Regions from separate parts of the Zhihengliuella alba genome, predicted to be linked through region 2. Evidence: predicted binding sites of a transcription regulator. Region 2 holds the regulator's gene; the other holds the start of a gene.
What was found. The regulator HspR, encoded in region 2, represses chaperone genes until heat shock. The targets are predictions, from matches to a motif close to AAGTTGAGTCNNNNNGACTCAACTT.
Positions count from the first base shown of each region.

Region 1: a site for HspR is predicted at 2,307-2,331, ahead of ABD784_RS10830 (Hsp20/alpha crystallin family protein). Genes of this name have one in related genera too.

Region 1 covers NZ_BAABCJ010000005.1:272,467-278,858, forward strand. Annotated here, with positions in the region: gene ABD784_RS10815 (hypothetical protein) at 1-392, opposite strand, end outside; gene ABD784_RS10820 (hypothetical protein) at 476-937, opposite strand; gene ABD784_RS10825 (hypothetical protein) at 1,045-1,611, opposite strand; gene ABD784_RS10830 (Hsp20/alpha crystallin family protein) at 2,434-2,889, shown strand; gene ABD784_RS10835 (hypothetical protein) at 2,988-3,830, opposite strand; gene rlmN (dual-specificity RNA methyltransferase RlmN) at 4,011-5,243, shown strand; gene ABD784_RS10845 (hypothetical protein) at 5,293-5,499, opposite strand; gene ABD784_RS10850 (hypothetical protein) at 5,704-5,874, opposite strand; gene ABD784_RS10855 (branched-chain amino acid transporter permease) at 6,090-6,392, opposite strand, start outside.
Region 2 covers NZ_BAABCJ010000002.1:588,904-595,295, reverse strand. Annotated here, with positions in the region: gene dnaK (molecular chaperone DnaK) at 1-1,290, shown strand, start outside; gene ABD784_RS08435 (nucleotide exchange factor GrpE) at 1,305-2,036, shown strand; gene ABD784_RS08430 (J domain-containing protein) at 2,218-3,207, shown strand; gene ABD784_RS08425 (heat shock protein transcriptional repressor HspR) at 3,217-3,669, shown strand; gene ABD784_RS08420 (AMIN-like domain-containing (lipo)protein) at 3,878-4,693, shown strand; gene ABD784_RS08415 (alpha/beta hydrolase) at 4,816-5,736, shown strand; gene ABD784_RS08410 (alanine/glycine:cation symporter family protein) at 5,851-6,392, opposite strand, start outside.

The DNA of each region.
Region 1 (6,392 bases), on a different contig from region 2:
GTGAAGAGGGATCCCTCCGGTGGTTCGGTGCCCAGCCGGCGCAGTTCTGCGTGCAGTGCCTCGACGTCTGCGCCCGTTGTCCCGGGTGAGATGCTGCGGTAGGGCGGAATGCTTGTGGCTAGGGCGAGCAATGGAGATCCATCGATAGCCACTGGCGCGCTCCCGGAGGACCACGTCCCACCGGGAGCACAGTCGATCCGTGTGATCGTTCCGTCGATCGGCGAACGAAGAGTCTGGCCCGGCCTCGTGGTGATCTCCACGGGTAGCTCGCGTGCGTCGTCGAATGGCTCTGCCACGACGTCGATGGTGGGATCGATGCTCTGCTTGAACTCGTCCGGCAGGGGCGCCGGGGCGAAGGCGAACCCCAGAAGGGCGCCGAGCACCAGGGACACAACGATGCCGAGGGCCCAGGTCGGTCGGGATGCCGACGAGGGCAGTACCTCGCGGAATCGATGTGAGCGCTGCGGGTCCGTCATCAGCCCGTGGCCGCGCTGTCGGACCCCAGGGGGTCCTCGCTACAGGCGCGCTGGGCGGGATCGTCGTAGTCCCACTCCCAATTGGCCATGTCCTCTGCAGTCATGGATTCCTCCACGACCCCGCTCGCTTGCAGACACCTCAGATATGCCTCATCCCAGGGAACGTTCTCCGGGTTGGCGAGTGGATCAAGGTAGAGGGCCTCGACATAGTTCAGAGTCTTCAAACTGCACGACTCCGCAATGGACTCGCCCTCCTGCTGGTTCGGGTGGCTGAAGGAGAACCCACCTTCCTGGTGAGTTTTCACGTCGAGGCCCGACGCGGCGGCGCACTCCCTGAAGCGCTGCTGCGCCTCGGCGTACTCGGCGGGAGTGACCTCCCCGTCAGACAGGACTTCGCGCTGAAAATCAGAGGAGACGGAGTCCAGTGCCTGCTCGAACTCCTGAGCCCAAGGGCCCTCCAATTCCGAAGCAGCGGGGGGCGTGCACCCGACGAGGACCGGAGTGCAAGCCATGAGCGCAAGGAGAGTCGAGCGAGTAGCGATCACTGCGCATCGGTTTGCATCTGCCATTAATGGCCAGTTCTCACGCGCTGGTCGGAGCCCGCCTTGGTGCCGTCGGGAAAGGACGACATGCCCAGGGAGTCTCCTGTCCTTGTGCCCGCCCGGAAATATCTGGAGAGAAACGCCGCGAGGATCAGCGATAGGGGTGCGAGTATTCCCAGCTGAAGCGCCAGCACAGGCTCGTTGGATAACCAGAATGCCGCCGAGGGGGCACCGACATTGAGGACGGCGGCAATCGCGAGAAGCGCTGATCTGAATAGGATCGCCCACAGGAGCAGAGATAGCCCGAAGAACGCGCTGTAGACAACGAAGCCGCCCGCCTCGAAGACTCCACACAGTGCGGCGATCAGCAGGCTCCCGAAGGCGCCGATTCGAGCCTTTTTAGAGCCGTTGATGTAGAGAAGCAGCAGTGCGGAGACGGCCACGGAAACGCCCATGAGTAGGGGCCACCAGCCGGTAAGTGAGAAGACGGTCGGGCGTATCGATTGAAACTCGATCAGCCAGATTGCGTAGGCGAGTAGAGCACCGATCGCGTGAATGAAGCCTACACGCGAAATTGTGTTCTGTTGGCTCATGGCTGACCCCGAGAGGACTGTCGCTCCCATAATGACACCCTAGCTTATGTGGTTTAGATCGCTACCCCACACGGGTCATGAATTGTGGATACGACTAGCGGTTGCGTTTGAGCTCCGGCGCCGGAGGAGTACCCCTCCCAGGAGAGCCCCGAGGAGGACTGTCGGGAGAGGGGTCCGAGCCCCGTATCCGAGCAGATTGCCCGTGTCGAGGAGAACATTGCCGGCGACCGGCGAAACTTCGGTCGAGAGGCCGACAGTCATGAGGAGGAGCAAGGCCGCTGCGCAGGCAGCCGCTGCGGAGATGGCATGTCCGGCCAGGTAGACGAGCGCTGCGACCAGACCCAATAGCAACATCGACGCCGCGACCCGCATCCAGATCAGAGGGGAGTCGGAGATCCAGAGGAACATCTGGTTCCCCAGCCAGAAAGCGATGACTCCCGAGACTAGGCCCACGGGAATCGCTGTGATCGACTTCGGGGAAGAGCTCACGCCGTTCGCTGTCATTGAACTCACCACGACTCCCTGCTCTTCGACGTAGGCCGGTAGTGGCCCTGAGGCCCCTCGCTTGCTTTGGAGGCTACGCCCTTGACGCCCGGGCGACTAGCAGTGCCGTGCGAGCGTCCAAAAGAGTGCTTGCAGGACTTGGCTGTCAGCAGTTCAGAACCTGTATGCACAGGCGGTCGCCCCCGAATGAAAACTTGGGCGGAAGGTACTCAAGTCCGGGAATAGGAACCGCGCAGGAGCCGTTCGAATAATCGACTGCGCATGCACCGCGCAGGTCGCCCGAAACGAGAATCGTCGAAGATGACGGAGGTGGAAATCATGGCACTGCCCGTACTGCGATCCAACAGCACGCCGGAGCGCTGGGATCCGTTCCGTGAGATCGAGGACCTCTACACCCAGATGGGTCACTGGATGGACTCGACCTTCGGCCGTTCGGACCAGTCGACGGCCGGCTGGGCCCCGCTGGCGGACGTCAGCGAGACCGACGACGCCTACCTGGTCGAGGTCGAGCTCCCCGGAGTGAAGCGCGAGGACGTCTCGATCGAGCTGTCCGGCCAGGATCTGGTGGTCGCCGGGGAGTTGAAGGAGCAGGAGCGTGAGGGGACGCTCCGGCACCGCACGCGCCGCACCGGCCGCTTCAGCTACCGGGTCCGTCTGGCCGAGGCCGTCGACGCCGACGCAGTGAGCGCCACGCTGAACGACGGCGTGCTGCGGATCCGCGTGCCGAAGAGCGAGGCGGTCAAGCCGCGCCGCATCGCGATCACGGAGGGATAGGGCAATTTCCCTGGAGGCCCCGGCTCGCGATTCCGCGGGCCGAGGCCTCCCGTGCTGTCGTGTGACGCCGGACGGGCGGCCTCGCGCTCGGAACCCGCCTAGGCCCGACCTGATGGCGGCCGCAGCTGTTTCAGTAGCCATTGAGCTGACTCCAGAGTCGGCCATGGCAGCCGGAATGACTCGGTCGATTCAAGAAGGATCATCGCGTGGCGAATAATCTCACCTGCTGCGCTGCCTGCGGGGAGATGAGGCTCGCCACGATGATCGCGTGGAATCAGCCCGACCAGGTTCATTGAGGAGTCAACAAGCCGATCGACTTCGTCTTTCCACGGTCCGTCCGCAAGTTCGACCACGTGAATGTCGAAGTGCTTGAGGCGGTCAGCTAGCTCACCCCTCCATCGGCGCAGGAGTCGGTGACGCAATCCAGGGTCGAACTCCCTGACTCGCAGGAAACTCGTCGATCGTCCGCCGAACTCCTCGCTCAGGCGAGCCGCCGCCGTCAGTGCAGATGTGTATTCGTCGCGATGAAACTGAATGACGTCGCACACGGGTGTGGCAGGAGCGTCCGGCCAATCACTTTCCCAACGCAGTTTCTCCCAGCACACGGATTCATCGGTGACGATGAGAGTTGCCAGCAAGGACCCTTCGGCTGCCTCACCACAAGGGCATAACAACAGGGGGACGTCGCGGCGCCGGACGAAGTCCTCTGGGTACTGTGCCTGTCCCAGCAGAACCTCTAACGCCTCGGCCGGCGTAAGGGTGTCGAACGGGGTTACTCGCGTCGGTATCACCTCGTCAGCGCCAGCGAGGTCGATGAGCCTAACACCGTCGACGGAGATCTCGATTCGTTGCGTGACGTACGTAGAGGCCCAGCCGTCCTCCAGGCCGAGAGGAAGTGGGGCATCGTTCCAAGGGACAAGGCTGACGTCGATCCGAGCCATGGTTGCCCCTGCCTTCCCGAGCCAGTTCATCCCTGGCATAGATTCCACCCTGGAGGTCGGAGATTTCTATTGTGCGGCGTGGTCAAGCCGGATCGTCCGCACCCCTGCCGCGGCGCGCCGTCACGCGAGCGTCAGGATGTCGGGGAGAACACGTGTGATGTGCTAAGGATGCGTGGGACAATGGGAAGGATGACTTCTCAAACCCCCTCCACGGCCGGACCCAACCGCGCCCGTCCGCAGGTCCGCCCCACCCCCGAGGGGTGGAAGCAGCCGATGGGCCCCGATGGGCGCCCGCAGCTGCAGTTCGCCCAGAAGCCGCGCGTCTCCCAGCCGCCCGTGCACCTGGCGGACCTGACGCTGGCCGAGCGGCAGGAGAAGCTCAAGGGGATGGGCCTGCAGGGCTTCCGCGCCAAGCAGCTCTCCGTGCACTACTTCCAGCACTTCACCACGGATCCGGCGAAGATGACGGATTTGCCGGCCGCGCAGCGCGAGGAGCTGGCGGAGGCCATGTTCCCGACCCTCCTGACTGAGGTGAAGCGCCTGGTCACGGACAACGGCGACACCATCAAGTTCCTCTGGCGCCTGTTCGACGGCTCGCTGGTCGAGTCCGTGCTCATGCGCTATCCGGGCCGCGTGACGCTGTGCGTGTCCAGTCAGTGCGGCTGCGGCATGAACTGCCCGTTCTGCGCCACGGGCCAGAACGGCCTCACCCGCAACATGTCCGCCGCGGAGATCCTGGACCAGATCGTCCAGGCCAACCGCGTCATCGCGGAGGGCGGGCTCAAGGGCAGCGGCCGCGAGGGCGTGCACGACGCCGAGCGCGTCACCAACATCGTCTTCATGGGCATGGGCGAGCCCCTGGCGAACTACAAGCGCGTCATGAACGCCGTGCACCGCATGATCGACGAGGCGCCAGAGGGCCTGGGCATGAGTGCCCGCGGCATCACCGTCTCCACGGTCGGCCTGGTGCCGGCGATCAACAAGCTCGCCGAGGAGGACATCCCGATCACGTTCGCGCTGTCCCTGCACGCGCCGGACGACGAGCTGCGCGATGATCTGATCCCGGTCAACTCCCGCTGGAAGGCGGATGAGGCGATCGACGCCGCCTACAACTACTACCGGAAGACCGGGCGCCGCGTCTCCATCGAGTACGCGCTGATCAAGGACATGAACGACCACCCTTGGCGCGCCGGCCTGCTGGCGAAGAAGCTCAACGCGCGCGGCCGCGGCTGGGTGCACGTGAACCCCATCCCGCTTAACCCGACGCCCGGGTCTATCTGGACGTCGTCGGAGCCGGAGGTCATGCAGGAGTTCCTGGACATCCTGAACGACGCCGGGGTGCCCACCACCCTGCGCGATACCCGCGGCAAGGAGATCGACGGAGCCTGCGGCCAGCTCGCCGCCGCCGAGTAGTAGACGCCGCGCGGCAGCCGTTGTGGGAGTTGCCGGGCGCACTCGGCGGCTATTCGTCGATAGCGCGGTGCCGTCCTCGCCACTTCGCCCAGAGGCCCGCCCGGTTCCCGAGCTCCTCCGACAGTCGGGCCAGCCGGGTCTGCTCGGCGCGGTGCTCGTCCTGCAACTGTCGAAGTAGCTCGCGGAGGGCGGTGGTGTACTCGTTGCGGTCGAACGTATACGGGCCCAACGCTTCGATGATGTCGTCTGGAGCCAAGGTCCACCCTTGGATCCTGCCCCCTTCGGGGCCCGGATCATGGGCAAAGTCGTGCCACACGACACAGTCAGCGTGAAAGTCGATGGCAACACTGGACCCGCCACAGTCTTCGTCGCCACAGGCAGGGCAGAAGTAGAGCCACACTCGATCCGGAATGAATTCCCCCGGCAATTCCCCCAGTAGCTGACGAGTCTGGTCCTCGCCTCAGGTCAGGGCATGCTGAACGCTCAACAGGGTTACGTCGGCGCCAGTCGCATCATCGGGACCGTAGATTTGCCCGCGAAGTCTGACGCCGTCGATCACGAAGTCGTAGGAGCCGCTGTCGTCGAGTTGCAGCGCGAAGCGGTTCACTTGCTTCGACGGCCGGTCATCCATGGCATTCCTTCGATGGTGCCGTCCGTGCCGTACATCCGTCCGATCCTGGCCAGCGGAGTGGTGGGCGGCGCCAATCGATTTCGAGGGAGGACGGATTCTCGAGGAGCTCGGGAATGGGGTTGGCTGAGTAGCTCGACTCGGCACCGGCGCCGGCGACGCCCCCTGCGTTTGGCCTACCACATGGTCCGCCTTAGGTCGTGGTTTATCACGACGTCTCAGTGGGGCAACAACGATGAGATCAGCACGTGGACCGCGGTACCGCCGAGCACGCTCAACGTCGCGTTGCGCCTCCAGAGGTGGAGTCCGGTGGTGGCGATCAGCCCCGCTGTCACCGCGACTGTGGTGCTGGTGAGAGCGATAGGGGTCTCGCGCACTGTGTAGAGGACAAGGATCGCGATGACGCCCGGGGGCATGTAGTCGTTCAAATATGGGAGCAATGCGCTGCGGCGCATGGGGCCCAGGAAGGCGAACGGCAGTGCCCGCAGGGCCCAGGTGATGCCGGAACTGATCAGGATCGC
Region 2 (6,392 bases):
TCGACCATCCAGGTCCGCTCCACCGCGGGCGACAACCGTCTCGGCGGCGACGACTGGGACCAGCGGATCGTCGACTGGCTGCTGGCCCAGGCCAAGTCCAAGGGCGCCGACCTGTCCAACGACAAGATCGCCCTCCAGCGCCTGAAGGAGGCCGCGGAGCAGGCCAAGAAGGAGCTCTCCTCGGCCACCAGCACCAACATCTCGCTGCAGTACCTCTCGGTGACTCCCGAGGGCCCGGTGCACCTGGACGAGCACCTGTCCCGCGCCAAGTTCCAGGACCTGACCAAGGACCTGCTGGAGCGGACCAAGAAGCCGTTCCAGGACGTCATCCAGGAGGCCGGCATCAAGGTCTCCGACATCGCACACGTCATCCTGGTCGGCGGCTCCACCCGCATGCCGGCCGTCGCCGAGCTGGTCAAGGACCTGGCCGGCAAGGAGGCCAACAAGGGCGTCAACCCGGACGAGGTCGTCGCCGTCGGCGCCGCGCTCCAGGCCGGCGTGCTGAAGGGCGAGCGCAAGGACGTCCTGCTCATCGACGTCACCCCGCTCTCCCTCGGCATCGAGACCAAGGGCGGCGTGATGACCAAGCTCATCGAGCGCAACACGGCCATCCCGACCAAGCGCTCGGAGACCTTCACGACGGCGGACGACAACCAGCCGTCCGTGTCCATCCAGGTCTTCCAGGGCGAGCGCGAGTTCACCCGCGACAACAAGCCGCTGGGCACCTTCGAGCTGACCGGCATCGCGCCGGCTCCGCGCGGCGTGCCGCAGATCGAGGTCACCTTCGACATCGACGCCAACGGCATCGTCCACGTGTCCGCCAAGGACAAGGGCACCGGCACCGAGCAGTCGATGACCATCACGGGCGGCTCCTCGCTGTCCGAGGAGGACATCGAGCGCATGGTCAAGGAGGCGGAGGAGCACGCGGCCGAGGACAAGGCACGCCGTGAGGCGGCCGAGACCCGCAACGCCGCAGAGCAGTCGGCGTACTCGGTGGAGAAGCTCATCAAGGACAACGAGGACAAGCTCCCCGAGGACGTCAAGACCGAGGTCCAGGCCGACGTCGACGCGCTCAAGGCCGCGCTGGAGAAGCAGGACAACGACGACGAGGTGAAGACCGCGTTCGAGAAGCTCCAGAGCTCCCAGACGAAGCTCGGCGAGGCCCTCTACTCGCAGGCGCAGTCCGAGGGCGCGGCGGGCGACGCCGCGGCCGACGCCGACGCCGACGGGGCCAAGGACGACGAGGACATCGTCGACGCCGAGGTCGTCGACGAGGACGAGAAGAAGTAAGGACGGTTCCTTCCATGCCGCATCACGGTCACGAGGAAGAGCACGGCGAGGAGCCGGTGCGCTTCAACGACAAACGGAAGATCGATCCGGAGTCGGGTCAGCCACGCGGCACGGAAGCTGCCGGGGAGGGGTCGGCCGACCCCGCCCCGGCGGACGCCGGATCCGCGGAGGCCGGCTCCACCGAGGGCCAGGCTCCGGACGGCCGCGCCCCCGAGGGCGGCTCCGACGCCGAAGCGGGCAGCGCGGAGGCTGATGCCGCCGACGCCCTCGCCGAGGCGGAGCGCATCATCAACGGTGCCTCCGGCGAGGACGCTGCGCCGGAGGCGGCGACGGACGTCGAAGCCGAGCTGCGCAACGATCTGCTCCGCCTGCAGGCGGAGTACGTGAACTACCGCAAGCGGGTCGAGCGCGACCGCGAGCAGGTCCGGGAGCTGGCCGTGCAGTCGGTCCTCACCAGCCTGCTGCCGGTCCTCGACGATCTGGACGCCGCGCGCCAGCACGGCGACCTCGAGGACGGGCCGTTCGCGGCCGTCGCCCGCAAGCTCAACACGATCCTCGAGGGCCACGGGCTGGAGGCGATCGCCGACGCCGGCGTCGCGTTCGACCCGAACGTCCACGAGGCGCTGATGCAGCAGCCGAACCCGGAGGTCCCGGCCGACCACGTCGCCCAGGTCCTCCGCACCGGCTACCGCAAGGGCGAGCGCGTCCTGCGCGCCGCAGGCGTGATCGTCTCGACCGGCGAGTAGCCGGAACACCTCCCGGGCCCCGCGGGCCCGGGGGCGTGCATCGCCGTCGTCCCGGATCGTCCCGTCGCCTCCCCGAGGCGGCCGGGGTCTCCGGTACGACGGCGGTGCTCGCCAGGGCGGGCCCGACCCGCCGCCGACGCGGCGCACTAACATTCACCGACACACGAGGAGGAGACGCCGGATGGCAAGCCAGGACTGGGTCGACAAGGACTTCTACGCGATCCTCGGTGTCTCCAAGGATGCGTCGGACGCGGACATCAAGAAGGCGTACCGCAAGCTCGCCCGCAAGTACCACCCGGACACGAACCCGGGCGACGCGGACGCCGAGAAGCGCTTCAAGGACGTCACCGAGGCCAACACGGTCCTCTCCGATCCCGAGCAGCGCCAGCAGTACGACGCGATCCGGGCCATGGGCTCCGGGGCGCGCTTCAGCGCCGGCGGCGCGGGAGGGCCCGGCGCCGGCCCGGGATTCGACGACGTGTTCAGCAACCTCTTCGGCGGCGGCGCGCAGGCCGGCGGCTTCGGTGGTCGCCGGTCCTACGGGCCCGCCGGCGGGCAGGTCCCGCCCGAGTTCGCCGACCTGTTCGGCGGCGGGGGCTTCGGCGGCGGCTTCCAGGAGCCGCCGCGCAAGGGCGCCGACCGGACGGCCACCGCGAACATCTCGTTCGGGTCCTCCATCCAGGGCACCAAGGTCAGCCTGCGCGATCCGTCGGGCGAGATCGTCGAGGTCCGCGTCCCGGCCGGCATCAAGGACGGCCAGACCGTCCGCGTGCGCGGCAAGGGCCAGCCGGGGCAGGCCGGCCCCGGCGACCTGATGGTCAAGGTCCACGTGAAGCCGCACCGGTTCTTCGCCCGCGACGGCAACGACATCCGGGTCCATGTGCCCGTCTCCTTCGCGGAGGCGGCCCTCGGCGGCGAGATCGAGGTCCCCACCCTCGCCGGCGACACCGTCCGGCTCAAGGTCCCGGCCGGGTCGAGCTCCGGGCGGACCCTGCGCGTGAAGGGCCGCGGCGTCAAGACGGCGAAGGCGACCGGGGACCTGCTGGTCACGATCGACGTCGTGGTGCCCCAGAACCTGTCCGGCGAGGCCCGGGAGGCCGTCGAGGCGTTCGCCGCGGCGACGGCCGACGCCGATCCCCGCGCGGGGCTGGCCGAGAAGGCCGCGCTCTAGGGGACCGCCATGACTGACGATGTGACGCCGGTGTTCGTGATCTCCGTGGCGGCCCAGCTCGCCGACATGCATCCGCAGACGCTGCGGCAGTACGACCGGCTGGGCATCGTGAGGCCGCAGCGCCAGCGTGGCAAGCAGCGTCGGTACAGTGCGCGCGACGTCGAGCTGCTGCGCGAGGTGCAGCGCCTCTCCAAGGACGGGGTCTCGCTCGAGGGGATCAAGCGGATCATGGAGCTGGAGCACCAGGTGCAGGCGCTGCAGTCGCGCGTGAGCGAACTGACCGAGGAGCTGGAGGCCGAGCGCTCCACGCGGCGCCTGCAGTCCGACCTCTCGCGGGTCTTCGCCGCCGGCTCGGCGGGCGACGTGGTGACGCTGGCCCGCGGCGAGCGTCCCCGTCCGCGCAGTCAGGCGCTCGTGGTCTGGGAGCCCCGCCGCCAGTCCGGCCGCCAACTGGGTCGCTAGTCGGGGCAGCGCCGGCCAGGCAGTTCTGGTCGGGCCGTTCTGGTCGGGCCGTGCTGGTCAGGCACCGCGAGTCAGGCGTCGCTGGTCAGCTGTGGATCAGCCGGTCGCGGGCGGCTCCGCACCGCACGCGCCAGGGCCCGGCGCGGCGCTAGGCTGGGAGGACAGGCGCCCCGTTCCGGCGGCGCCGGACCCGGGAGGATGAACGGTCATGGCAGCACCAGTCACGGAACCGCGCGCAGGGGAGCCGACGGCAGGCCGCGAGGCGGCCCGGAGCGGGCCCCTTCCCTCGAGGCTGTCCCGGCCTGCGTCCCCGTCCCACGCACGACGGCGACGCGTGCTGCCGGCGGTGGGCCTCGGCGTCGCACTGGCCCTGGCCGTGGCCGCGTGCAGTCCCGGCGGCACCGAGCCCGAGCCGACCGAGGGGAGCACCCCGGCCACGCCGGACGCCTCGTCCCCCGCGGCGTCGGGGACAGGAACGGCCGAGCCGGACGCCACCGCACCGGAGAGCCGCGGAACGGACGCGGACCCGTCCGCGAGCGGCGACGCCCCGACGCCGGCCGACGGCGATTTCGGCACCGACCCGCGGGAGAGCGAGGGCTTCCCGGAGGCCCTCGACGTTCCGGCCGAGGGGGACGAACTGCTGCTCGAGGACGCCCGCGTCGGCGGCCACGACGGGTTCGACCGGATCGTCTTCGACCACACCGACGGGGCGCTGCCGGGGTACCGCGTCGAGTACGTCGAGGAGCCCACGGAGCCCGGCAGCGGCCACCCCATCGAGATGGCCGGCTCCGCCTACCTCGCCGTCCACGTCACCGGTCTGCGTCCGGGCATGGCGGGGGAGGAGCACGGCCACGCAGTCCTGGACAAGGCGTGGACAGGCGACTCGGACATCCTCCTGGAGACCGTCACGACGAGCGTCTTCGAGGGCGCGTCCAGCTACTACGTCTCGCTCGACGAGAAGCGCCCCTTCTCGGTGCAGATGCTCGAGGACGGATCGCGGCTCGTGATCGACGTCGAGAACTGACCCCGGACGACGAAGGGCGGACGAACCGTATGGCATCGAGACTCCGCGCGGCCGGCCGCGGCGGGCGTGCCCATCCGGAGGCGAGCCACCCTGTGGCCCCCACGGCGTACGATCCCCCTGTGGTGGCACGGGACTATGCGGAGTACACGGCCGAGGCGCGCCGCCGGTTCGACGAGCTCTGGGCCGTGCGGCGCGGCCTCGCGGACCGGCAGCGCCGCGCCGTCGAGGGCGTCGGGCACGCGCTCCGGCACGGTTCCATGGACCGCGCGATCCCGGAGCGGAGGCTCCTGTACCTGGACCTCACCGGACCGCGGCCGCTGGCCGCGATCGCGCTCGGCGACCTGGACACGGCGAGCCACATCACGTGGCACCTGCAGGGTGTGGGGATCACACCCGACACGGCCATGTGGGGGACGGTCCGCGAGGCCGGGCAGGTGCTGCTGGAGCAGCGCCGGGTCGGCGCACCGAACCCGGCGTCCATCGCCTGGCTCGGCTACCGCCCGCCCGGGTACCTCATGGCCCTCTCCGCGATCCACGCCAAGGCGGGGGTCCCGCGGTTCGTCGAGGACTACCTGCGGCTGCAGCGCTTCCGGCCCGACCGCCCGCACCTGGCACTGGAGGGCCACTCCTACGGCTCGATCGTCGCCGTGCTGGCCCTCGAGCACTTGGCCCGCGTCATGCCGCCGGGACAGCCGCTCGTGGACGCCGTGGTCTCCACCGGCTCGCCCGGCCTGCCGTCGAGGTTCCGGGACAGTGTGGAGTCGCTGCGCATCCGCGACGAGCGCCTCTTCGACGCGGTGGCCCGGAGCGACTACATCGCGCGGGCCGGCCGCTGGCTCGGTCAGCTCAGCGGGGCCCGGTCGCGCGTGGGCCGCGAACTCGGCGTGGAGGCCCGCCCGGAGCTCGGGCTGCACCCCGTGACCGGCCACAACTCCTCCCACTTCGTTCCGGGCAGCCTGCAGAGCGTCTACGGGTACCGCGACCCCGGCACCACGTCGCTGCGGAACATCGCCCGCGTGACCACGGGGCTCGCTCCGATCTGAGCCCACCCCCGGGGCCGCACCCTGCAGACCTGCCGGCGGCCGGCCCCCTGATCGGGAGCCGGCCGCCGGCATCGTGTCTCGGCCCGCGGGGCGCGGGCGGGAGCGGGTGGCCCGCTACTTCGCGTGCTTGGCGTGCGCGGGCTCGAACGACTCGACGTCCTCCGGTGTCCACGCGGTGATGCCGCTGAGCTCGGGCATGTCCGTGGCCAGGAAGACGGGATCCTGGCCGAGCGCGCGCTGGGCGCTGTAGTGCTTGAGCAGCTTCAGGGCGATCCCGCCCAGGAGGAAGATCGAGACCAGGTTCGTCAGGGCCATCAGTCCCATGATCCCGTCCGCGAAGCTCCACACCACGTTCACGCTGGCCAGCGCGCCGATCAGGACGGCGGTGGTGGCGAGCGTGCGGTAGGCCGTCATGACGGCCTTGCTGCGGGTCATGAATGCGATGTTCGCCTCGCCGTAGTAGTAGTTGCCGATGATCGAGCTGAAGGCCAGCAGCAGGATGATGACCGCCAGCAGGACGGCGGACCAGGCTCCGAGCGAGTCGGCCAGCGCGCCCTGGGTCAGCTCGATGCCCTGCGTCTCTCCGAGCGGATCCGGGACGGAGACCAGGATGATGAACGCCGTCACCGAGCAGACCACGAAGGTGTCGAAGTAGA